3 regions of the Curtobacterium sp. NPDC098951 genome follow, and region 3 is predicted to be linked to each of the others. Evidence: predicted binding sites of a transcription regulator. Region 3 holds the regulator's gene; each other region holds the start of a gene.
The links. Region 3 encodes HrcA, which represses chaperone genes, less so after heat shock. Its sites were predicted from a motif close to TTNGCACTCGNNNNNNNCGAGTGCNAA; they were not measured.

Region 1 (7,656 bases), on a different contig from region 3:
CCTTCCGCGAGGGGACGATCGACGTGCTCGTCGTCTCGAAGGTCGCGAACTTCTCGGTCGACCTGCCCGACGCGACGGTCGCGATCCAGGTGTCCGGCTCGTTCGGTTCCCGGCAGGAGGAGGCCCAGCGACTCGGCCGACTCCTGCGCCCGAACAAGGACGGGCTGCCGGCGTCGTTCTACACGCTGGTGACGCGCGACACCGTCGACCAGGACTTCGCGCAGAACCGACAGCGCTTCCTCGCCGAGCAGGGGTACTCCTACACGATCCTCGACGCCGATCAGGTCCAGGCGGTCGTTGGCTGACGCACCAACCGCTCTCAGGAAACCACTAGGGAACGGTCAGAAGATAGGACCATGAGCGATGGCCCCAAGATCCTGATCGTCGACGACGAGCCGAACATCCGCGACCTCCTGACGACCTCGCTGCGCTTCGCCGGTTTCGCCGTGCGCGCAGTGGGCAACGGAGCACAGGCGATCTCCGCCGTGCTCGAGGAAGAGCCGGACCTGATCATCCTCGACGTCATGCTGCCCGACATGAACGGCTTCGGCGTCACCAAGCGCCTGCGGTCGTCGGGCTACACCTCCCCGATCCTGTTCCTCACCGCCAAGGACGACACCGAGGACAAGATCACCGGCCTCACCGTCGGCGGCGACGACTACGTCACGAAGCCGTTCTCGCTCGACGAGATCGTCGCCCGCATCAAGGCGATCCTCCGTCGCACGATGAACGACGAGGAAGACGCGATCATCCGCGCCGGCGAGCTCACGATGGACCAGGACACGCACGAGGTCACCATCGGCGACGCGCAGATCGAGCTCTCCCCGACCGAGTTCAAGCTGCTCCGTTACCTCATGCTCAACCCGAACCGCGTGCTGTCGAAGGCGCAGATCCTCGACCACGTGTGGGAGTACGACTTCAACGGCGACGCCGGCATCGTCGAGTCGTACATCTCCTACCTGCGCCGCAAGCTCGACCAGTACTCGGCCGAGCCGATCATCCAGACCAAGCGCGGGTTCGGCTACATGCTGAAGGCCTCCAAGGCCTCGTAGCGCGTCCGGGCTCCTCGGGGCTCGACTTCACGGCGGTCGTCCGGTTTCACCGGGCGACCGCTGTCTATCGTTGGGGAAGCATGCACACGAGAATGAGCCGCTGGTGGGACGGGATCTCCCTGCGCACCAAGATCACCGGGATCACGGTGCTCCTGGTGGCGCTCGGGCTGCTCGTCGCGGGGCTCGGCACGATGACGGTGCTGTCGACGTACCTGATGGCCCAGCTCGACACCAGCGTGAAGAACACCACGGAGCAGCTCGAAGGCCAGAACATCAGCGACGGCGAGCAGTACTGCAAGCTCTCCGTCGTGCTCTCGCAGAGCGCCTACGTCGCCGCGTACAACGCCGGCAGCGACCGCATCTGCCAGACGAAGGCCTCGAGCCGGCCCGACATCCGGCAGCTCGACTTCGCGGCCGCGGCGCAGAGCGGCGTCCGGTTCTCGCTCTACGACAGCCAGCACGACCACGAGTGGCGCGCCCAGGTCATCCCGGCGTCGCTGCAGGACCAGTCGAGCGGCACCACGCAGACCGGGTACGTCCTGGTCGCGGTGTCGAGCGCCGACACCGACCAGACGATCGCCCGGTTCACCGTGATCTTCCTCGGGTTCGGCATCTCGGTGATCCTGCTCGGCGCCATGCTCACCCGACTGCTCGTCACGGCGACGTTCGACCCCCTGCGCGACGTCGAGGACACCGCGGCCCGGTTCGCCGCCGGGGACTTCAACCAGCGTCTCGAAGCCGACACCCCGAACACCGAGGTCGGTCGACTGAACCGGTCCCTGAACTCCATGCTCGAGCGCATCGACTCGGCGTTCGAGGACCGGCAGCGCACCATCGACCAGATGCGCCGGTTCGTCGGTGACGCCTCGCACGAGCTCCGCACGCCCCTCGTGTCGCTCCGGGGCTACGCCGAGCTCTACCGGATGGGTGCCCTCCGCAAGGAAGAGGACGTCGCCCAGGCGATGGACCGCATCGAGAAGGAGGCCCAGCGCATGGGTCTCCTCGTGCAGGACCTGCTGCAGCTCGCCCGCATCGACGAGTCGAAGCCGCTCGAGCTCGGGCCGGTCGACCTCGTGGCGATCGCCCGCGACTCCGCGCTCGACACGATGGCCTCGAACCCCGACCGCGAGATCCAGGTGCTCGTCGAGGACTCCGTCACCGGCGAGAGCGTGCCGCACGCGGTCCGGTCCGCGCCGGCACTGGCTCCGGGCTCGGTCGACGGGCCCCCGGCGTCGCCCAGCTCGGCGAACACGACGGGGCCGATCGCGTTCTCGCGGCAGACGATCGCCCGCCTGCGCGCTCGTCGGACCCGCGCGATGGGCGTCGACGGCGTGTCCGCTCCGACCGACGAGACGACGCCGCTGCCCACGGTCGTGCTGCCGAAGCGTCCGCCGATCGTCCTGGCGGAGGAGAACAAGATCCGTCAGATCGTGACGAACCTGATGGGCAACGCCATGCGGTTCACCGAGCAGGACGACCCGATCGAGATCGGCATCGGCGTGGACGACGAGCGTGGGATGGCCCACATCGACGTGATCGACCACGGTGAGGGCATCCCGCCGCAGCTGCGCGACAAGATCTTCCAGCGCTTCTGGCGTGCCGACACCTCGCGGGCCCGGGACACCGGTGGTTCGGGGCTCGGTCTCGCCATCGTCTCGGGCATCGTCGCGGCGCACAACGGCTCGGTCGAGGTGTTCGACACCGAGGGCGGCGGCGCGACCTTCCGCGTGTGGCTCCCCCTGCTCCCCCGCGACTACACCCCGCCCGCGGCCCCCGCGCCCGCCGGCGCCTGACGCGGGCGCCGCGCGGGCCCGGGCCCGAGCCCACCGCACCCGCCCCGCCCCGCCCCGCCGGCACGCGTCGTCGAGCGGGCGAAATACGTCACACTCGGCGCTCCGAATCGGCGAGAAGCGCCCGCTCGGCATCGAGGTTGCGGCGTGTCCCGCCCGCTCGCAGCACGAACGCCTGCTGCAGTCGCTCGAACATGACAGCCGGGCGCGCGGCATCCGCGGCGGTGACGTGGATCACGAGCCACCCGTTCACCTCGAAGCCGTTGCGGCGGCGTTGATCGTGCCGGAAGGTCTCCTGCTCCCGGTGGTGGTCGCCGTCGTACTCCAGTGCGATCCGGTACTCCGGCCACGCCATGTCGACTCGTCCGAGGAAGACACCGGCCTCATCGAGGACGTCGATGTTGAGCTGCGGCTCGGCGAATCCCGCGTGGACCACAGCGAGCCGGAAGCGCGTCTCCATCGCTGACTCTGCACCGACACGGACCAGGGCCAGCGCTGCGCGTGCCGCTCGAGACGCCCGCGCACCAGGCCGGATCGCATTCGCCAGCTCATCGACGGTCGAGAGTCCACTCCGCCCCACGAAGTGGTCGCCGAGCACCACGAGATCGACAAGGTCGAGGATCCCGGCGCACTCGAACCAGGCCTGCGCCGGCGCACTCACCCGTTTGCCGCCACGCTGCCGGACGTCCGGTGCTGCGGAGCGATGGCCCACCACTCCGTTGCGGCGCATCGCGGTGTCCGAGGTCGAGGTGACGTGGACCGGCCCTTCCCGGACAGCCGACGGCAACGGGGCACCCCAGATGACCGCGGCGCTCGTGTGGCTGAAGTGCTGATCGATTCGGAGCACCACGGCTATCGCATCGATCCGACTGGTGGCCGAGCCCGCCCGGGTGCGCACACCGTGCACGGGCGATTCGAGGTCGCGTCGGCGGAGTCGGCCGGCAGGGACGTGCCGCGCGAGGGCGTCCCGCACACGGAACGGCGCATGGCGGAACGGATCCGGAAGACGGGAAGCATCACGCATGCGCTCAATCGTCTCGACGAGGCGCTCGGCGTGAGCTCTCGGAACCGCAACCTGTGGAGAACCGCCGGGCCGCGCCTCCTGTGCGTGAGGAACCCGCGGACCGGGCGGGCAGGACGCGCCGCGCGTTGAGCGCCGAGCGGGCGAGATACGCCGCCGGAGCGCCCCGAGCGTGACGTATTTCGGCCGCTCGGTGCAACGGCCGGCCGGCACCCGCGCACCGCACACGCACCCGCACGCCCCCCCCCCCCCCCCCACCCCCACCCCGCGCACGCGGAAGGGCCCCGCACGCGCAGCGTGCGGGGCCCTTCCGGAACGACGGACTAGAAGTCCATGCCACCCGTGGGGTCGCCGGCCGGCATGGCCGGGGACTTCTCGGGCTTGTCGGCGACGACGGCCTCGGTCGTGAGGAACAGACCGGCGATCGACGCAGCGTTCTGCAGCGCCGAGCGCGTGACCTTGGCCGGGTCGATGATGCCCGCGGCGACGAGGTCGACGTACTCACCGGTCGCGGCGTTGAGGCCGTGACCCGACTCGAGCTCGCGGACCTTGGCGGCGACGACACCAGGCTCGAGACCGGCGTTCAGCGCGATCTGCTTGAGCGGCGCGTCGATCGCGACGCGGACGATGTTCGCACCGGTCGCCTCGTCACCCTCGAGCTCGAGGGTGTCGAGCACGACGGACGCCTGGATGAGCGCGACGCCACCACCGGCGACGATGCCCTCCTCGACGGCGGCCTTCGCGTTGCGGACGGCGTCCTCGATGCGGTGCTTGCGCTCCTTGAGCTCGACCTCGGTCGCGGCACCGGCCTTGATGACGGCCACGCCACCGGCGAGCTTCGCGAGGCGCTCCTGGAGCTTCTCGCGGTCGTAGTCGGAGTCGGTCGCCTCGATCTCGGAGCGGATCTGACGGACGCGGCCCGCGATCTGCTCCTCGTCGCCGGCACCCTCGACGATGGTCGTCTCGTCCTTGGTGATGATGACCTTGCGGGCCTTGCCGAGCAGGTCGAGCGTCGCGTTCTCGAGCTTGAGGCCGACCTCTTCCGAGATGACCTGGCCGCCGGTGAGGATCGCGATGTCCTGCAGCATGGCCTTGCGGCGGTCGCCGAAGCCCGGAGCCTTGACGGCGACGGACTTGAAGATGCCGCGGATCTTGTTCACGACGAGCGTGGCCAGGGCCTCACCGTCGACGTCCTCGGCGATGATCAGGAGCTGCTTGCCCGCCTGGATCACCTTGTCGACGACCGGCAGGAGGTCCTTGATGTTCGAGATCTTCGAGTTGACGATCAGGATGTAGGCGTCCTCGAAGACGGCTTCCTGACGCTCGGGGTCGGTGACGAAGTACTGCGACAGGTAGCCCTTGTCGAAGCGCATGCCCTCGGTGAGCTCGAGCTCGGTGCCGAAGGTGTTCGACTCCTCGACGGTGACGACGCCTTCCTTGCCCACCTTGTCGATGGCCTCGGCGATGAGCGCGCCGATGGTCGGGTCGGCGGCCGAGATCGACGCGGTGGCGGCGATCTGGTCCTTGGTCTCGATGTCCTTCGCGTTGGCGAGGAGCTGGTCGGAGACGGCGGCGACGGCCTTCTCGATGCCGCGCTTGAGCGACACGGGGTCGGCACCGGCGGCGACGTTGCGGAGGCCTTCGCGGACGAGGGCCTGGGCGAGGACGGTCGCGGTGGTCGTGCCGTCACCGGCGACGTCGTCGGTCTTCTTGGCGACCTCCTTGACGAGCTCCGCACCGATCTTCTCGTACGGGTCGTCGAGCTCGATCTCCTTGGCGATGGAGACACCGTCGTTCGTGATCGTGGGGGCGCCCCACTTCTTCTCGAGGACGACGTTGCGGCCGCGCGGGCCGAGCGTCACCTTCACGGCGTCAGCCAGGATGTTCAGGCCGCGCTCGAGGCCACGGCGGGCCTCCTCGTCGAAAGCAATGATCTTAGCCATGTGAGTTTCTCGTCCCTCCCGGACGTCGTCATGGGGGTCGTGCTGGCACTCAGCGTGAGCGAGTGCCAACGCCGATTCTGGCACTCGCAGGGGTCGAGTGCAACACCGCCGGGAGGCGCGGGTCGAGTTCCCAGGACACGCACCGGCCCGTCACACGCCGGCCCCGGCGCGAGCGGCGCGTCACGCACCGGTCCCGACACGACGAACGCGCCGCCCCGGTGGGGACGACGCGTTCGCGGTGGTTCGGACTCAGGCGGGACGGACGGACTCGGCCTGCGGCCCCTTCGCCCCGGTGCCGACGTCGAACGTCACTGCCTGGCCCTCCTCGAGGACCTTGTAACCCGACATGTCGATTGCCGAGTAGTGCACGAACACGTCCTGGCCCCCTCCATCGACGGTGATGAAGCCGAAGCCCTTCTCGGCGTTGAACCACTTCACGGTTCCGTTGGCCATGATCTCTTGCTCCCTGCGGTGGTGCTGATGCGGACGGCGCTGTCGCCGTCCCGGCACGACTCTTGCCGAACAATGCCGACAGGGCAAGAGGTGTGACGTTGTTCAACGTCGATTCCGACAAGAATCAACGTGCCGGAAACACACTCGTCACAAATGCACGATCAATCGTCCGGAGAACGCACCCAGGAATGCGTCGGGACCGACGGAATGCGTCCGGACCGATCAGCCGGCGTAGTCCGCGCCGAGCACCACGCTGATGTCCGCGTTCGGGAACGCCGCCGACTGCTGCACGGCCGTCACCCCGAGCGACTTCGCGATCCCCTGGGCCAGGGTGGCCTGCGCCGCCTGCTGGTAGTAGACGATCGTCGCGGTGGTCCCGGTCGTGCCGGCGTCACCGGTCGAGGTCACCTTCCACCCGGCAGCGGTCAGCGCCGCACTGCCCTTCGCCGCGAGGCCGGTCGTCGACGTGCCGTTCAGCACGACGAGCGTCGTCGCGCCCTGGTCGGCCGGGGTCGCCGCCGCCGGGGCCTGGGACGCCGGGGAGGACGCGGATGCCGACGGCTTCGCCGAGGCGGACGCCGACGCCGAGGCCGACGCGGACGGCGATCCGGCGCTGTCGAACGAGTAGGTGCCGTTCAGCAGCGCGAGCGCCCCGACGCCGATCGCGACGATGACACCGGTGGCGAGGGCCGCCCACGCGAACGCGATCCAGCCGCGTCCCCGCCGCTGCGCCCCACGGTGCGCCCCGACCCGCGGGCCGTCGGCGACGTCGTCGAACCGGTCTCGGGGGTATCTCGTCGTCATCGTTCCTCTTCACGTCCTTCGGGTGCTGGGCCGGGCGCGACGAAGGTGCGCGCTGCCCGGGCACTGGTGCGCGCGTACCGGAGCCGCTGCAGCCGGGAGACCAGCTGCGGGTCGTACGCGAGCGCCGCCGGCGAGTCGATCACGCGGTTCAGCACCTGGTAGTACCGAGCCGGCGACATGTCGAACTCGACCCGGATCTCCGCTTCCTTCGTGCGGTCGTGCCGCGCCCGCTCCTGCTCGAACGCGAGCACGTGCCTCGCGAGCTCGCTGAGCGGGTCGGCGCTGAGCTGGTCAGCGCTGCGCTCGTGGGCGGGTGTGGCGGTCACTGCGGTTCCGATCGCGGTCAGGGCGGGTCTCGCACATCGTAGGGGTGGAGGGCATCCGGACCCTGGCACGCCGCTGGACTGTCGCGAAGACCGGTCACAGGTTCGGGTCGGCGAGCCACCGGACGCGGACCCCGAAGGGATCGGAGACGGCCGCGGCCACACCGTCGAGCGACGCGGTCGCGAACGCGCCCGGATCGGCGGGGTCGACGTCGTCCGGCAGGGTCCGGGCGACCCCGGCGAGGATCCCCGTGCGTTCCAGCGCGATCC
Region 2 (7,656 bases), on a different contig from region 3:
TCGGACCGGTCGCCGGGGTCGTCGCGGGGGCGGCGCTGCTCCTCGGGTACGGCTTCATCGCGATGTTCTCGCTGACCGGCAGCGGCTACTACCTCGACTACCTGCTGTCCCGGTTCGTCCCGGCAGCCGGCGGCAGCGCCCGCGTCACCGTCGTCGTGGTCGTGGCGATGGGCGCGGCCGTGTTCGCGGTCATCGCGCTCGGCGTCCGGGTGTCGACCCGCCTGACCCTGCTCGTCGAGACCCTGTCCGTCGCCGTCATCGTGGTGCTCATCGTGGCGCTGGTCGCCCGACTGCACCCCGTGGACGCCTCGGCGATGGCGCTCGGCCCGACGGCACCCGCGCCGTTCGCGGTCGGCACCGCCCTCGCGGTCACGGCGTTCGTCGGGTTCGAGAGCGCCTCGGTCCTCGGCGTGGAGGCGCGGCGCCCCTTCGCCACGATCCCGCGCGCGATCTCGTGGACGGTCCTCGTCGCCGGGGTGCTCTACCTCGCCAGTGCGGCGGCGCAGCAGCTCGGCTTCGCGGCGATGGGCGCGGACCTCGCCGACAGCGCCTCGCCCGTGAACGAACTCGCGAACGCGTCCGGACTGCAGTGGATCGGCTGGGCCCTCGACCTCGGGATCGCCGCGTCGTTCGCCGCCTGCGCGATCGCGTCCACCACCGCCCTCGTGCGCGTCCTGTTCGCGATGGCCCGCGAGGGGGTGCTGCCGCGCGTGCTCGGCCGGGCGTCCCCACGCTTCCGCACCCCGTTCGTGGCCGGCGTCCTCGCGTGCAGCCTCCTCACGGCGCTGCCGGTGGCCGGACTGGCGAGCGGCATCCCGACCTGGACGCTGATGGAGGCCGAGCTCGTGGTGGCCGCGCTCGGCTACCTCGCCGCCTACGCCCTGACCTGCTTCGCCGCGCCGGCGTTCCTGCGGCGGATCGGTGAGCTGACCACCGGCGTCGCGATCGTGGCGACGGCCACCGGGGTGCTGCTCGCCGCCGTCCTCCTCACCTACCTCGGGGTCGAGGCCGCGTCGCCGCACTGGCCCGCGGTCGTCCTCGCCGTCGGGTCGGTCGCCGCCGTCGTCGCGGTGTTCCTCGTGGTGACCCGTCGGCGGCCGTGGCGGCGGGGTCGGAGCCGCGCCGTGTACGACGTGCCGGTCGTGGCGGACCTGCTCCGCGCCTCCCGGCCCACCGACGGACCCGGCCACGGGACGGGGGTGCGATGAGCGAACCCGGTCTGCGCGCACGACAGCCGAAGGCGGTCCAGAACGCCCTCGCGGTGCTCGAGGCCGTCGCGCGCGCCGGGCCGGGCATCACCGCGCAGCAGCTCTCCGACGTACTCGGGATGCCGCGGGCGACCACCTACCGGCTCATCACCCTGCTCGTCGAGGACGAGTACCTCGTGCGGCTGCCAGACCTGCGCGGCTTCGCCCTCGGGCACAAGGTCGCCGAACTCGCGGGGGTGACGGCACCGGCCGTGCCCCCGCCGCTCCCCCGCGCCGTGCGTGCGGTGCTCGCCGACGTGCGGTCGGCCGTGCGGGCCGGCGTCCACCTCGCCCGCTACGACGCGTCCGGGATCCGCGACCTCGACGTCGACCCGGACTTCCCGCTCCTCGACGAGCGGGCACTGCGGGCGACGCCCGACGCCAGCGCGATGGGGCGGCTGCACGCGACGGGCGGTCGCGGACCCGTCCACCAGACCGGCGCGTTCGCGGCGGGGTTCGGGTGTCTGGCGCTGCCGGTGCTCGGGGAGGACGGGCAGCTCGTCGCGGCGCTGACCCTGTCGGCTCCCGCGGCCCGGATCGAGGCGCCCGGCGCGACGCTCGGGCTGCTGCGGAGCGCGGTCTCGCGGCTCGAACCGCTGCTCGGCTGACCGCCGCAGATCCGCTGCTCCGAGCGGACTCCGAGCGTTCTTTTGGCACTCACCAGGCTCGAGTGCTAGAACATGTCGCAGTTGAGTCGAGGGGACTCAACAGCAGACACGAAGGAGTTGATTCCGATGACGATGAACTTCGATCCGTTCCGCGAGCTGGACCGTCTCGCCGGCTCCCTCCTCGGCACCGCGGGGCCCCGCTCGATGCCGATGGACCTCTACCGCACGGGTGACCACTACGTCCTCGACGTCGACCTGCCGGGCATCGACCCGGGCTCCGTCGACATCGACGTGGACGGGTCCGTCCTGACCATCCGTGCCGAGCGCACCCTCGGCGCTCCCGAGGGCTCGCAGTGGCTCACGCGCGAGCGCCAGCCCGGCACGTACGTCCGGCAGCTGACGCTCGGGGACGGCCTCGACGCCGAGCGCATCACGGCCGGCTACGACAACGGTGTCCTGAGCGTCACGATCCCCGTCAAGGAGTCGGCGAAGCCCCGCAAGATCACCGTCACCACGGGTGGCGGACGCGAGCAGCTCGCCGTCGGCAGCGGAGAGTAGGAGCGGCGGCAGTGTTCGACCTCGTCGACGCCCTCGCCGCGATCGCCGCCGTGACGATCGCGCTGACGTACACGAGCCTCGACCGGCGGACGGCCGCCGTGATCGGGGCCGCGGGCAGCACGATCGGTGTGTTCCTCGCGTGGGTCGCCGCCCCGGGGGCCTGGACCGGTACCCCGGTGGTGCCGTGGATCGCCGCGGTGCTGGGGGCAGCCGGACTCGTCGCCGGGTGGAGTGCCGTCCGCCTGTACGACGGCGTCTTCGCGCCGCCACGCGTGGAACAGCCGGACGACACGGGCGCGGTCACGACGATCGGTCGGTGACCGCCCACCCGACGGGAGGCGCGGTGCCAGCCGGCACCGCGCCTCCCGTCCGTCCGTCCGTCCGTCCCGAGCGGATCGTGCGGGCGTAGCGTGACGGCGTGGACCTCGAACTCAAGAACCGTGTCGCGCTCGTCGTCGGAGGGAAGGGGTACATCGGCGCCGCCGTCGCCGATCGTCTCCGGGCCGAGGGGGCGACCGTCGTCGTCGCCTCACGGAGCGCCGGTGACTCCCCCGACAGCGTCGCGATCGACACCGCCGACCAGGCCTCCGTGGACGCCGGCGTGGCCCGCGTGCTCGAACAGCACGGCCGCATCGACGCGCTCGTCGTCACCGCGGCCCCGAGCGCCGGCACGCTCGACCCGGCGAGGAAGTCCGACCCGGAGCAGGTCCTCACCGCGATCGACGGCAAGGCGCTCGGGTTCCTCCGCGTCGCCAACGCCGTGCTCCCCGCCCAGCGCGGAGCAGGGTTCGGTCGTGTCGTGGTCATCAGCGGGCAGAACGCCTACCTGTCGGGCAACATCACGGCGTCGCTGCGGAACACCGCGGTGAGCGTCATCGCGAAGAACCTCGCCGACGAGGCCGCCGGCACCGGGGTCACGGTCAACGTCGTCAACCCGGGGACGGTGACGGACGCCCCGAGCGCCGAGGTGCGACCTGGCGCCCCGGGAGAGTCGAGCCCGCAGCAGATCGCGGACCTCGTCGCGTTCCTCGCGTCGCCGCTGTCGGTGGTGTCCGGTGAGTCGATCGCGATCGCCCACCGCGTGCTGGGCCAGATCACCGTCTGACCGACCGCGTCCGCACGGACCAGACGCCTTCATCCGTGGGGATGAAGGCGTTCACCCTCGCGCCCGATGCCGGACGCCGGGCGGTCGGCGAGGCTCGGAGCATGGACACCTCGACCAAGCACACGATCGCCACCCTGATGCTCTGCGCGGCGATCGTCGTCGTGACCGCCGTCGCGCTCCTCGCGATGTCGCCGACCCCGTGAACGGCGGCGGACCGCCCCGTGCGATGATCGTGCCGTGACGGAACGGGGCACGTTCATCCGGCCGCTCGCCACCCGTTCGATCATCGTCGACGTGGCCTGGGCGGCCTTCGCGGCGTTCGTCTTCCTGCTCCCCATCGACCTCGAGCTCGAGCACGCGAGCCTCGCCGCGGTCCTGGCAGCCGCCGCGGCCATCGCCCTCCGCCGTCTCTCGCCGACGGCGGCGATGCTCATGGTCGTCGTGCTCGGCATCGTGCAGGTCGGGGGCGGTGAACGGCCGTCGCTCGTGGACCTCGCCATCTTCGTGGTGATCGGCACCGCGGCCGTGGTCGGCACCCGCACCGAGGTCATCGTGTCCGGCGTGCTCGCGTTCGTGGCCGGCATCGGGGCCACGCTCTACCTCGCCCTGACCGGCTTCCGGTTCCTCGTGCTCATCAACGGGCCGCGCGACCAGGCGTTCCTCGCGATGGCAGCTCCGGTGACGGCGCTCCTCGGCGTGTGGGCCGGCGGCGTCGCCGTGCGGGCCTTCCGGTCGCGCGACCGCGAGTCCGAACGCCGGGCGGACGCCGAGGCGGCGGCGTCCCGGGCCGAGGCCGTCGCGACCGAGGCCGAGGCCACCGCGACCCGCGCCATCGACGTCGCCGAGTCCGAGCGGATCCGTGCGGACATCGCCCGTGACGTGCACGACGTCGTCGGACACTCCCTCGCGGTGATCATCGCGCAGGCGGACTCGGTGCCGTTCCTCGACGACGAGGCCCGGATCCGCGAGGTCAGCGCCACGATCGCGAGCACCGCCAGGAGCTCCCTCGTCGAGGTCCGACAGGTGCTCGGCCACATCGACGGCTCCGGCGCCGCGACCGACCCCGGTTCGCTCGAGGAGATCGTGCAGGGGATCCGCGAGGCCGGGGTCGACGTCGACCAGGCGGTCCGCGGGCAGCCGGTGGTGCTCGGTCCGACGAGCGGGACGGCCGCGCGCCGGGTGCTGCAGGAGATGCTCACGAACGCCCTGCGGCACGGTGCCCCGGGCATGCCGGTCACCGTGCGGGAGACCTGGCGGTCCGCCGACCTCGTGCTCGAGGTCGAGAACCTGGTCCCGACCGCGAGCACCGGCCCGGCCACCGGCCCGACCGCAGGCACCGTGACCGCTGGCACCGGCCCGGTCGGCACCGGCCCGGTCGTCGTCCCGGTCGGCACCGGCCCGGTCGTCGTCCCGGCCGCGAGCACCCGCGGCTCGGGTCGTGGACTCGCCGGGATGCACACCCGGCTCACCGCACTCGGCGGCTCGTTCGACGCCGCCGTCCTGGACGACGTGTTCGCCGCACGCGCCCGCATCCCGTTCGACGTCCATGGGGGGACCAACCGATGACCGATCCGATCCGCATCCTGCTCACCGACGACCAGGCGCTGTTCCGCGCCGGCCTGCGCGTCGTGCTCGACGCCCAGGACGACATGGTCGTCGTCGGCGAGGCCTCCGACGGAGCCGAGGCGCTGGCGCGGATCCCCGAGCTCCGACCGGACGTGATGCTCCTCGACATGCGGATGTCGGGGACGGACGGGGTCGAGACCGTCCGGCAGCTGTTCTCCGGCGCGGTCGATGGGCCGCTCCCCCGCGTGGTCGTGCTGACGACGTTCGGCCTCGACCCCGCTGCCGCCACGGCGATCCGGCTCGGCGCGAGCGGGTTCCTGCTGAAGGACACCACGCCACCGTTCCTGTTCGCCGCTGTCCGCGCCGTGCACGAGGGGAACTCGGTGATCGCGCCGAACGACCTCTCGCAGCTCTTCGGCGCCGACGTCGAGCGTGCCCCGACACCCCAGCCCGAGGCGTTCCAGTCGCTGACGGACCGCGAGCGGATCGTGTTCGGGTGGGCATCACGGGGGTTGTCGAACGCCGAGATCGCGGCGAAGGAGTTCGTCACGGAGTCCACGGTCAAGACGCAGATCTCGAGCATCCTCGGCAAGCTCGCGCTCCGGGACCGGGTGCAGCTCGTGGTCTACGCACACGACCACGGACTCGCGGGCGCGCGCGACGCCTGAGCGGCTCACCTCTCCTCGAGTGCCGCCACCTCGTCGAGGATCGAGGCGATCGCGGCGGGGTCGTGCGCGAACCGGCCGAGGAACAGTCCGCCGATCCGACCCCGGCCGCGGGTGAGGAGGCCCGGTCCGGCGCTGCCGCCGTAGATCACCACGGATCCGGCGAGCTCCGGCCGGGTCGCCAGGTGCTCCTCGATCCCCGCGAGCATGCCCACGACGTGGTCGTCGGGGGCCGGTGCCGGAGCGCCGATCGCCCACACCGGCTCGTACGCCACGACGAGCGGCCCCGCCAGTCCGTCCGCGATCGCCGTCGAGACGGCCCGGTCGAGCTGCGCGGTCACCTCGGCCACGGTCTCGGCACGGGAGGCGCGGCTCGTCTCCCCGACGCAGACCAGCGGCTGCAGGTGGTTGCGGAAGGCGGCGTGCACCTTCTCCGCGACCTCGTCGTCGGTCTCGTGGAACAGGGAGCGCCGCTCGGCGTGCCCGATCTCGACGAGGTCGACCCCGATCTCCCGCAGCTCGGCGCCCGTGACCTCGCCGGTGTAGGGACCCGCGTCGGCCCACGACAGGTCCTGCGCCCCGAGCTGGACGGGGGCGTCGGCCTCGTCCAGGATCCGCCGGACCGGCACGAGCGCCGGGAAGGTCGGCACGATGAAGAGCGACGCCGCTCCGGACGTCACCGCGGGGTGCCGCCGGGCGACGTCCGCGACCTCGGCCGCCCACGAGAGCGTCCGGCCGTGCGAGAAGTACGTCTTGAGCGACACCCCGACGGTGATCACGGAGCGACCGCCTTCACGATCAACGCGAACGACACCGCACCCGGGTCCTTCGTCCCCACGGCCTGTTCGGCGTGGGTCCGGGCCCGTCCCTTGCGCGGCACGAGGTCGGCGGTGGCGTCCGCCGCCTCCCGGGCAGCCGCGACCGCGGTCCGCCAGGCGTCACCGGTCGCCGCACCCTCGCGCACCGCCCGGCCGAACGCGTCGTCGAACGGGACGAGCGCGTCGACCATGGTCTTGTCGCCCGGGACGGCGCCGAACGCGAGGACGGCCTCGGTGGCCGCGTGCACGGCGTCCGCGACGGTCGTGGCCGACGGACGCGAGGTGTCGCCGAGGACGCGACCCAGTGCCTCCAGTGCCGCACCCCAGATCGCACCGGAGGTGCCACCGGCCTTGTCCGACCAGGCGTCGGCGGCGATCGCGAGCAGTCCGCCGGCGCCGACCTCGCGCTCGAGCGCTGCTCGCGCGGCGGCGTCCGCGGCGTGCACGCCGCGCTGCATGCCGATGCCGTGGTCGCCGTCGCCGGCCACGGCGTCCATCGCGCCCAGGTCGTCGGCGTGCTCGTCGACGACCGCCCGCGCCGCGGCGATGGCCGTCGCGATGCGTTCCGCGATCGCGTGGGACTCGGGCGACCCGGTGCCGACGACGATTCCCTCGTCGGCCTCGAGCGCCGAATCCGGCAGCCGCTCCGCGGCGACGGCGCCGCCCTTGCGGTAGGCGGGGGTGTCGGCGGGTGCGGCCCAGAGCTCCTCGAGCTCGTCGTCCAGCCAGAACAGCGTCAGCGAGACGCCGGCCATGTCGAAGCTCGTCACGAGCTCCCCGACCTCGGGCTCGACGATGACGATGTCGGCCTCCGCGAGACGCCGCTGCACCGATCGGTAGACGACGAAGAGCTCCTCGTACTTCACGGAACCGAGGCCGTTCAGGACCGGGACGACACGTGCCCCGTCGGCCGCGACACCGGACGGCAGCTCCGTCAGCAGCTTGTCGACGAGCAGGTCCGCCAGTCCGGACGCGGTGGGCACGTCGGTCTCGTCGATGCCGCGTTCGCCGTGGATGCCCATCCCGATCGCCATGCGGCCCTCGGGGACGGTGAACAGCGGCTCGTCCGCGCCGGGGAGCGAGCAGCCG
Region 3 (7,656 bases):
CCCACTCGGAGAGCCGGACGTCGCCGACGGGGTCCAGCACGAGGACGACCCGTCCAGCGCCCGGGAACCCGGCGAGCTGCGCCGTGGTGACCGGGGCGTCGACGTCCGGGATCCGCGACCGCACGGCCTGCTTCGACGCCTCGTGCGCGATCGAAGCCCACCGCGCGCGGCCCTTGTCGACCTTCGGGCCGTCCCACCGGGACACGCTGCGCGCGGCCGACCACGGGACGATCCGGTCGACGCCGATCTCGGTCGCGGCCTGCACCGCCATCTCGTCGCGGCCGCCCTTCGCCAGCGCCTGCACGAGGGTCAGCGAGGGGCTCGGCGCCGGCTCGACCGCGACGGTCCCGACCGTGAGCGTCAGGGTGTCCCGACCGACGGTCTCCACCGCACCGGTCACGACCGCACCGTGCCCGTCGCCGATCCGCAGGGTCTCGCCCACGCGGACGCGGGCCACGGACACCGCGTGGCGCCCCTCGACCCCGTCGAGCACGACGGGGTCGCCGACCGAGACGCCGTCGAGCGAACCGACGAAGTAGAGCGACGCCATCAGTGGTTGAAGAAGCGGTCGCGGAGCTTGCCGAACATGCCCTGCTGGAAGCGTGCGAGCTGCGGCTTCCCGGGCTTGATCGACTTCGCGAGCTGCTCGACGAGCTGGCGTTCCTTGTGCGAGAGCTTCGTCGGCGTCACGACCTGGACCCCCACGCGGAGGTCGCCCCGGCCGTTGCCGCGCAGCTTCGTGACGCCGCGGTCCTTCAGCACGAGGACGTCGGCGCTCTGCACGCCCGGACGGACCTCGAGCTCGACCGGTCCGTCGAGCCCGTCGATCGTCGTGGTCGTCCCGAGCACGGCGTCGGTCATCGCGACCTCGAGCGTGGCGAGCAGGTCGTCCCCGTCGCGGCTGAACACGTCGTGGTGGCGGACCCGGATCTCGAGGTACAGGTCACCGGAGGGACCGCCGGCCGGGCCGACCTCGCCCTGACCGGGCATCTGCAGGCGGAGACCGGAGTCGACGCCCGCGGGGACGTCCACCGGCACCGTGCGGCGGGCACGGATGCGGCCCTGGCCCTGGCACGTCGGGCACGGGTTCGGGATGACGGTGCCGTACCCGCGGCAGGTCCCGCACGGCGCGCTCGTCACGACGTTGCCGAGGAGCGAGCGGACCTGGCGCTGGATGTGACCGGTCCCGCCGCAGATGTCGCACGTGCGGGGGGTCGTGCCGGGCGCGCAGCAGGACCCGCCGCAGGTCTCGCAGAGCACGGCCGTGTCGACCTCGACGTCCTTGTGGGTGCCGAAGACGACCTCGTCGAGGTCGACGTCGATGCGCAGCAGGGCGTCCTGCCCGCGCTCGGCGCGACTGCGCGGACCGTTGCCGCGTCCGCCGCCGGCACCCCCGCCGAAGAAGGCGTCAAAGATGTCGCTGAAGCCGCCGGCGGCGCCGCCACCGAACGGGCTGTCGGCCTGCGGGCCGGCGTCGTACCGGCGGCGCTGCTCCGGGTCGCTCAGCACGTCGTAGGCGTGCGTGACGTCCTTGAACCGTTCGGCCGCGTCCGGGCTCGGGTTCACGTCCGGGTGCAGTTCGCGCGCCAGACGGCGGTACGCCTTCTTGATGTCGGCATCGGAGGCGTCCGGCTGGACGCCGAGGACGTCGTAGTGGTCTGCCACGTATCCCTCAGTCGGTTGGGTTCGGATCGGTCAATGTTCGCCCAGGAGTTTGGACAGGTACCGTGCGACGGCGCGCACGGCGGCCATGTTCGTGCCGTAGTCCATGCGGGTCGGCCCGAGCACGCCGAGACGGGCGAGCTCACCGCCGGCGAGGTACCCGCCGGCGACGATGCTCGTCGCGTCGAGCCCGTACTCGGCGTTCTCCACGCCGATCCGGGCCGCGACACCGTCGTCGATCTGCATCTCGCCGAACAACCGGAGCAGGGTCACCTGTTCCTCGATCGCCTCGAGCACGGGGAAGAGGCCGCCGGAGAAGTCCTGCTCGCTCTTGGCGAGGTTCGCCGCGCCGGCCATCACCAGGCGGTCCTGCCGGTTGGCGGCGACCTGCTCGATGAGCGTCGCGACGACGACCCCGGCCAGGGGCTGGACGTCCGGACGGATCTGCTGCGGCACTGCGCGGAGCGCCGCCGCGACGTCTTGCAGGAGCAGGCCGACGCTCGCGCCGTTCACCACGGCACGGAGTTCGGTGAGCGCGGTCTCGTCGAGCGCGACGTCGGTCTCGACGACGCGCTGCTCGACCCGGGCGGTGTCGGTGATGAGCACGACCATCAGGCGGTTGTCGCCGAGACGGACGAGCTCGACGTGCTGCACCCGTGCACGGACCATCGAGGGGTACTGCACGAGGGCGACCTGGTTCGTGAGCTGGCTGAGCAGCCGGACGGTCCGGCCGAGGACCTCGTCGAGGTCGTTCGGCGCACCGAGGAACGTCTCGATCGCGTGCCGCTGGGCGCTCGACAGCGGCCGGGCACCCGCGAGGTGGTCGACGAAGACCCGGTACCCCTTGTCGGTGGGGACCCGACCGGACGAGGTGTGGGGGGCCGCGATGAGCTGCTCGTCCTCGAGCTGGGCCATGTCGTTGCGGATGGTGGCGGCGCTGACCCCGAACGCGTGCCGCTCGACGATCGTCTTCGAACCGACCGGCTCGCGCGAGGCGACGTAGTCCCGCACGATGGCCTTGAGGACCTCGAGGCTGCGTTCGCTGACCACCCGGACCCCTTCCACTCGTACTGGCACTCGGACGTGTCGACTGCTGATCCTACGCCCGACCGCCGACCGACCGGGACTTCTCCCCAGCCGACGGATACGCTTCGGGCATGACCTACGGACAGCAGCCCCAGCAGCCCGGCGGCCCGCAGTACCCCGGTGGGTACACCCCGCCGCAGCCGATGTCGCCCGAGGACCAGCGCCTCTGGGCCACGCTCACGCACATCGGCGGCATCTTCTTCAACTTCATCGCGCCGCTGGTGGCCTACCTGGTCCTGCGCGACCGCGGCGGGTTCGTCCGCGAGCACACGCGCGTGGCGCTGAACTTCCACATCACGATGGCGATCGCGTACGCGGTCGGGTCGATCACGTCGTTCCTCGGCATCGGCGTCCTGATCATCCTCGCGGCCTGGGTGCTCTCGATCGTGTTCGGGATCCAGGCGGCGATCGCGGCGAACCGCGGGCAGTTCTACCGCTACCCGCTCTCGATCGAGTTCATCAAGCAGTAGCTCAGTCGAGCATCTCGCGGACCACCGCGTCCGCGAGCAGCCGTCCCTGCAGGGTCAACTCGATCCGTCCCCGCACCGCGGCCGACCCGTCCACGAGTCCACGTGCGATGAGGCCGGCCACCCGGCCCCGCGCCTCCTGGCCCAGCTCGCCGGTCGCGAGCTCACCGCGCACCCGCGCGGCGAGCAGCACGCGCTCGACGTACCGGGTCTCGGCGTCGAGGGTCTCGCGTCCGGCCGCGGGCGACTCTCCCGCCAGCACCCGGTTCGCGTACGCGGCCGGGTGCTTCACGTTCCACCAGCGGGTGCCGGCCACCGCGGAGTGCGCGCCGGGGCCGACGCCCCACCAGTCGTGGCCCGTCCAGTAGGACAGATTGTGCCGACTCCGGTGCTGGTCGCCGCGGGCCCAGTTCGAGACCTCGTACCAGGCGTAGCCGGCGTCACCGAGGACCCGGTCCGCCAGCTCGTACATGTCCGCCGCGAGGTCGTCGTCCGGCGCCGGCAGCTCGCCGCGCGCGACCATCCGGCCCATCGCGGTGCCCTCCTCGACGATGAGCGAGTAGGCCGACACGTGGTCCGGCTCGCACGCCAGGGCCGCGTCGAGCGAGGTGCGCCAGTCGTCGAGCGACTCGCCGGGCGTCGAGTAGATGAGGTCGAGCGAGACGTCGAGGCCCTGCTGCTTCGCGAGGTCCACCACGAGGGGCACGCGCTCGGGGTCGTGCGTCCGGTCGAGCGTCGCGAGCACGTGCGGCACCGCGGACTGCATGCCGTAGCTCACCCGGGTGAAGCCGCCGTCGGCGAGGGTCCGCAACGCGTCCTCGTCCACGGAGTCGGGGTTCGCCTCGGTCGTGACCTCGGCACCGGGCACGATCCCCCAGGTGTCGTCGATCGCGCGGAGGATCATCACCAGGTCGGAGGCGGGCAGCATCGTCGGGGTGCCGCCGCCGAAGAACACCGTCGACACCGGTCGACGGGCGACGCCCGAGCGGTCGAGGACGCTCGCGGCCCACTCGATCTCGCGCACCGCGTGTCCGGCGTAGTCGTCCCGACGGACCCCGCGGAGCTCCGACGCCGTGTAGGTGTTGAAGTCGCAGTAGCCGCAGCGGACCCGACAGAACGGCACGTGCACGTACACGCCGAAGGGGACGTCGCCGGCACCGGACGCCGGGGTGATCAGGCCGTCCGCGGGTGCGGGGTCGGCGATCGGGAGAGCACTCGGCATGGACTCCATTGTCCGTCATGATGGAGGCATGGAGCACCACACCGTCCCCACCACGGTGCTGTGGGACATCGACGGCACCCTCGTGTTGAACGCCTCGTCGCCGGGCAACCTGTACCACCTCGCGCTCGAGCGGGCGATCGGCCGCGACCTCGTCCTGCGCGTCGGTCACCAGCACGGCCGCACCGACGCCGGGCTCATCGCCGAGCACGTCCGGGCGCACGACCTGGACGACACGCTCATCCCCACCGTGAGCCGGCACCTGCGCGACCTGACCGAGGAGCGGCACGTGTCCGGGGACCGCCGCAGTCCGGCGCCGGGCGCGATCGGTCTCGTCCGGCGGTTCGCCGAGCTCGGCTGGCGCAACGGTCTGCTCACCGGCAACTCCCCCTACCGGGCCCGCGTCAAGCTGCAGGGTGCCGGCTTCGACGTGGACGCGTTCGACTGGGACCACTCGTTCTTCGGCGACACCGAGGTCGAGCGCACCGGGGTGACCGCGCGCGCGGCCGAGGCACTCGCCGGCACCCGGGCCGTGATCGTCGGGGACACCCCGCGGGACGGCGAGGCGGCGGACGCGGTCGGCATCCCGTTCCTCGCGGTGGCGACCGGCGTGTACGACGTCGAGGCGCTCCGGGCGACCAGCGCCGTGACCATCGCCCGCGACTGCGTCGAGGACGCCCGGCTCATCGAGGACGCGATCGCCGCGCTGCCGCCGCTCCGCCCGGTCGGCTGACCGGCCGCGGCCGCGGCCCGGCCTGGGCCCCGGCCAGGCCGCGGCGGCGGTCCCGCCGCCCCGCCGGCCCCGCCGCCCCGCCGGCCCCGCCGCCCCGCCGGCCCCGCCGCCCCGCCGGCCCGCTGGCCCCGCGGTCAGACGGAGACCCGCTCCGGCTCGCGCTCCCGCTCGGCCTCGGCGGCGGATGCGTCCTCGCCCCCGTCGTGGCCGTCGTGCCCCTGCACCGCCGACTCGTCGAACGGCAGCGCCCCGGCGAGCACCCGGCGCGCACGCTCGGCATCGAACTGCCGCGTCCACCGGCCCACCAGGATCGTCGCCACGGCGTTGCCGGTGAAGTTCGTCAGCGCACGTCCCTCGGACATGAAGCGATCGACGCCGACGATCACGCCGACACCGTTCACGAGGTCCGGACGGTAGGCCTGCAGTCCCCCGGCCAGGGTGGCGAGCCCGGCCCCGCTCACCCCGGCGGCGCCCTTCGACGCGATCACCATGAACACGAGCAGCCCGATCTGCTCCCCGACGCTCATCGGCTCGCCCATGCCGTTCGCGATGAACAGCGACGCCATCGTGAGGTAGATCGCGGTGCCGTCGAGGTTGAACGAGTACCCGGTCGGGACCGTGATGCCGACGACCGGCTTCGCGACGCCGAGGTGCTCCATCTTGGCGATGAGTCGGGGCAGGGCGGACTCCGACGACGACGTCCCGACGATGAGCAGGTACTCCTTGCCGAGGTACTGCACGAGCCGCAGCACGTTGATGCGCGCGACCACCCAGAGCAGTGAGCCGAGCACGACGACGATGAACAGCACGCAGGTGACGTAGAACGCGACCATCAGGAGCCCGAGGCTCGCGATCGCGCCGGCACCGGTCGCACCGACCACCGCCGCCATCGCACCGAAGGCGCCGACCGGGGCCACCCACAGCACCATCCCGAGGATCCGGAAGACGACCTCCTGCAGCTTCCGCACGACGCGCATCACGGGCTCGCCGCGGACGCCCATCCGCTGCACGGCGAACCCGACGAGCAGGGCGACGAACAGCACCTGGAGCACGCTGCCGTCGGTGAATGCGGAGAACAGGCTCGTCGGGATGATCCCGAGCACGAACTCGTGGGTGGACGACGCCTCGCCGGTCGCCTGGTAGGTCGAGCCCCGCATGTCGAGGTGGTCACCGGGGTGCACGAGGTTGCCGACGACCAGGCCGATCGCCAGCGCGACGGTCGACATCACGAGGAAGTACCCGAGCGCGAGGCCACCGATCTTCCCGACCGTCGCCGCCTTGGCGATGGACCCGACCCCGACGACGATCGTGCAGAAGATGATGGGCGCGATCATCATGTGGATGAGCGCGACGAAGCCGTCCCCGAGGGGCTTGAGCGTCTGCGCGAACGCGGGGAACACGAGCCCGACGAGTGCGCCGAGCACCACGGCGGCGATCACGGACAGGTAGAGCCAGGTGTGCGGTGCCGGGCGCCGACGGGCGGAGCCCGTGCGCCGGGGGCTGACCGTGCGGTCGAGAGCCATCGTTGCCTCCTTCGGGGACGTCGTCGTCCGCCGGACAGCATCGTGCCGGCACCGACCCGCACGCGAGTTGTGGTCGAATTGGTCGCAGGACACCGACGTCTGGAGGACACCATGGGCGGCCCCCGCACCCCGGCGCGCACCGCTGCCGCACGGTCGCCCCGCACGCGCGCCGCCGTGCGCCGTCCTCCGACCGGCAGCACCGCCGGCCGTGTCTTCCTCGTCGTGACCGCCGCCGTCGTGCTCGTCAGCGCCCTGCTCGCGCTGCTGCTCGTCCTCGACGCCCGCAGGGCGGCCGAGACCGGGGCGGCGAGCGTCACGCGCGCCGTCGCCACGGGGCTCGCGACCGACCCGAGGACCGTCGCGGCCCTGCAGGAGGAGCCGAGCCGCGCCTCCAGGACCCTGCAGCCCGTCGCGACGCGGGCCGAGCGTGCCAGTGGCGCCGCCTTCGTCACCATCATGACCGCCGCGGGGATCCGCGTGACGCATCCCGACCCGGACGAGGTCGGCCGGCACTACATCGGGACCATCCCGAGCACGCCGCGGTCACTCACCGAGCGCTCGACCGGCACGCTCGGACCGTCCGTCCGGACCATCGTGCCGGTGCGCGCCGACGGCCGGGTCGTCGGTTGGGTCGCGACGGGTGTCACGGTCGACCGGATCGGCGCAGCGGTCGCCGAACGGCTGCCGTTCGCCGTGCTCGTCGCCGCGGCCGTGTTCCTCGCCGGCGTCCTGTCCGCGCTGGTGGCACGACGGTCGACCAGGCGCGTCCTCGGCGACCTGCCGCCGGGAGCGGTCCGCGACGCGGTCGCCTCGTACGAGTCGGTGCGCACCCTCGGTGAGGCACTGCGCGCGCAGCAGCACGAGCACGCGAACCGGGTGCACACCGCCGTGACGCTCATCGAGCTGGACCGGAGCGACGAGGCGGTCACGCTCCTGACCGAGGGTGCCCGGGACGCACAGCACCTC

Region 1: the regulator HrcA is predicted to act here: its motif matches at 5,849-5,875, upstream of groL (chaperonin GroEL).
Region 2: the regulator HrcA is predicted to act here: its motif matches at 1,898-1,924, upstream of ACIQUC_RS09245 (Hsp20/alpha crystallin family protein).

Annotation. Positions count from the first base shown of each region.
Region 1 is NZ_JBIWAG010000003.1:611,347-619,002, reverse strand. Features, by position in the region: gene ACIQUC_RS12005 (DNA repair helicase XPB) at 1-305, shown strand, start outside; gene ACIQUC_RS12000 (response regulator transcription factor) at 357-1,052, shown strand; gene ACIQUC_RS11995 (sensor histidine kinase) at 1,133-2,845, shown strand; gene ACIQUC_RS11990 (hypothetical protein) at 2,934-3,866, opposite strand; gene groL (chaperonin GroEL) at 4,187-5,806, opposite strand; gene ACIQUC_RS11980 (cold-shock protein) at 6,056-6,259, opposite strand; gene ACIQUC_RS11975 (LytR C-terminal domain-containing protein) at 6,482-7,063, opposite strand; gene ACIQUC_RS11970 (DUF3263 domain-containing protein) at 7,060-7,389, opposite strand; gene ACIQUC_RS11965 (DUF2332 family protein) at 7,484-7,656, opposite strand, start outside.
Region 2 is NZ_JBIWAG010000003.1:70,179-77,834, forward strand. Features, by position in the region: gene ACIQUC_RS09235 (APC family permease) at 1-1,208, shown strand, start outside; gene ACIQUC_RS09240 (helix-turn-helix domain-containing protein) at 1,205-1,855, shown strand; gene ACIQUC_RS09245 (Hsp20/alpha crystallin family protein) at 1,982-2,413, shown strand; gene ACIQUC_RS09250 (hypothetical protein) at 2,425-2,733, shown strand; gene ACIQUC_RS09255 (SDR family NAD(P)-dependent oxidoreductase) at 2,832-3,518, shown strand; gene ACIQUC_RS09260 (sensor histidine kinase) at 3,756-5,084, shown strand; gene ACIQUC_RS09265 (response regulator transcription factor) at 5,081-5,752, shown strand; gene ACIQUC_RS09270 (triose-phosphate isomerase family protein) at 5,758-6,528, opposite strand; gene ACIQUC_RS09275 (dihydroxyacetone kinase family protein) at 6,525-7,656, opposite strand, start outside.
Region 3 is NZ_JBIWAG010000001.1:211,077-218,732, reverse strand. Features, by position in the region: gene ACIQUC_RS01005 (16S rRNA (uracil(1498)-N(3))-methyltransferase) at 1-550, opposite strand, end outside; gene dnaJ (molecular chaperone DnaJ) at 550-1,665, opposite strand; gene hrcA (heat-inducible transcriptional repressor HrcA) at 1,696-2,712, opposite strand; gene ACIQUC_RS00990 (DUF4870 domain-containing protein) at 2,820-3,218, shown strand; gene hemW (radical SAM family heme chaperone HemW) at 3,220-4,437, opposite strand; gene ACIQUC_RS00980 (HAD family hydrolase) at 4,466-5,167, shown strand; gene ACIQUC_RS00975 (cation:dicarboxylate symporter family transporter) at 5,302-6,690, opposite strand; gene ACIQUC_RS00970 (ATPase) at 6,865-7,656, shown strand, end outside.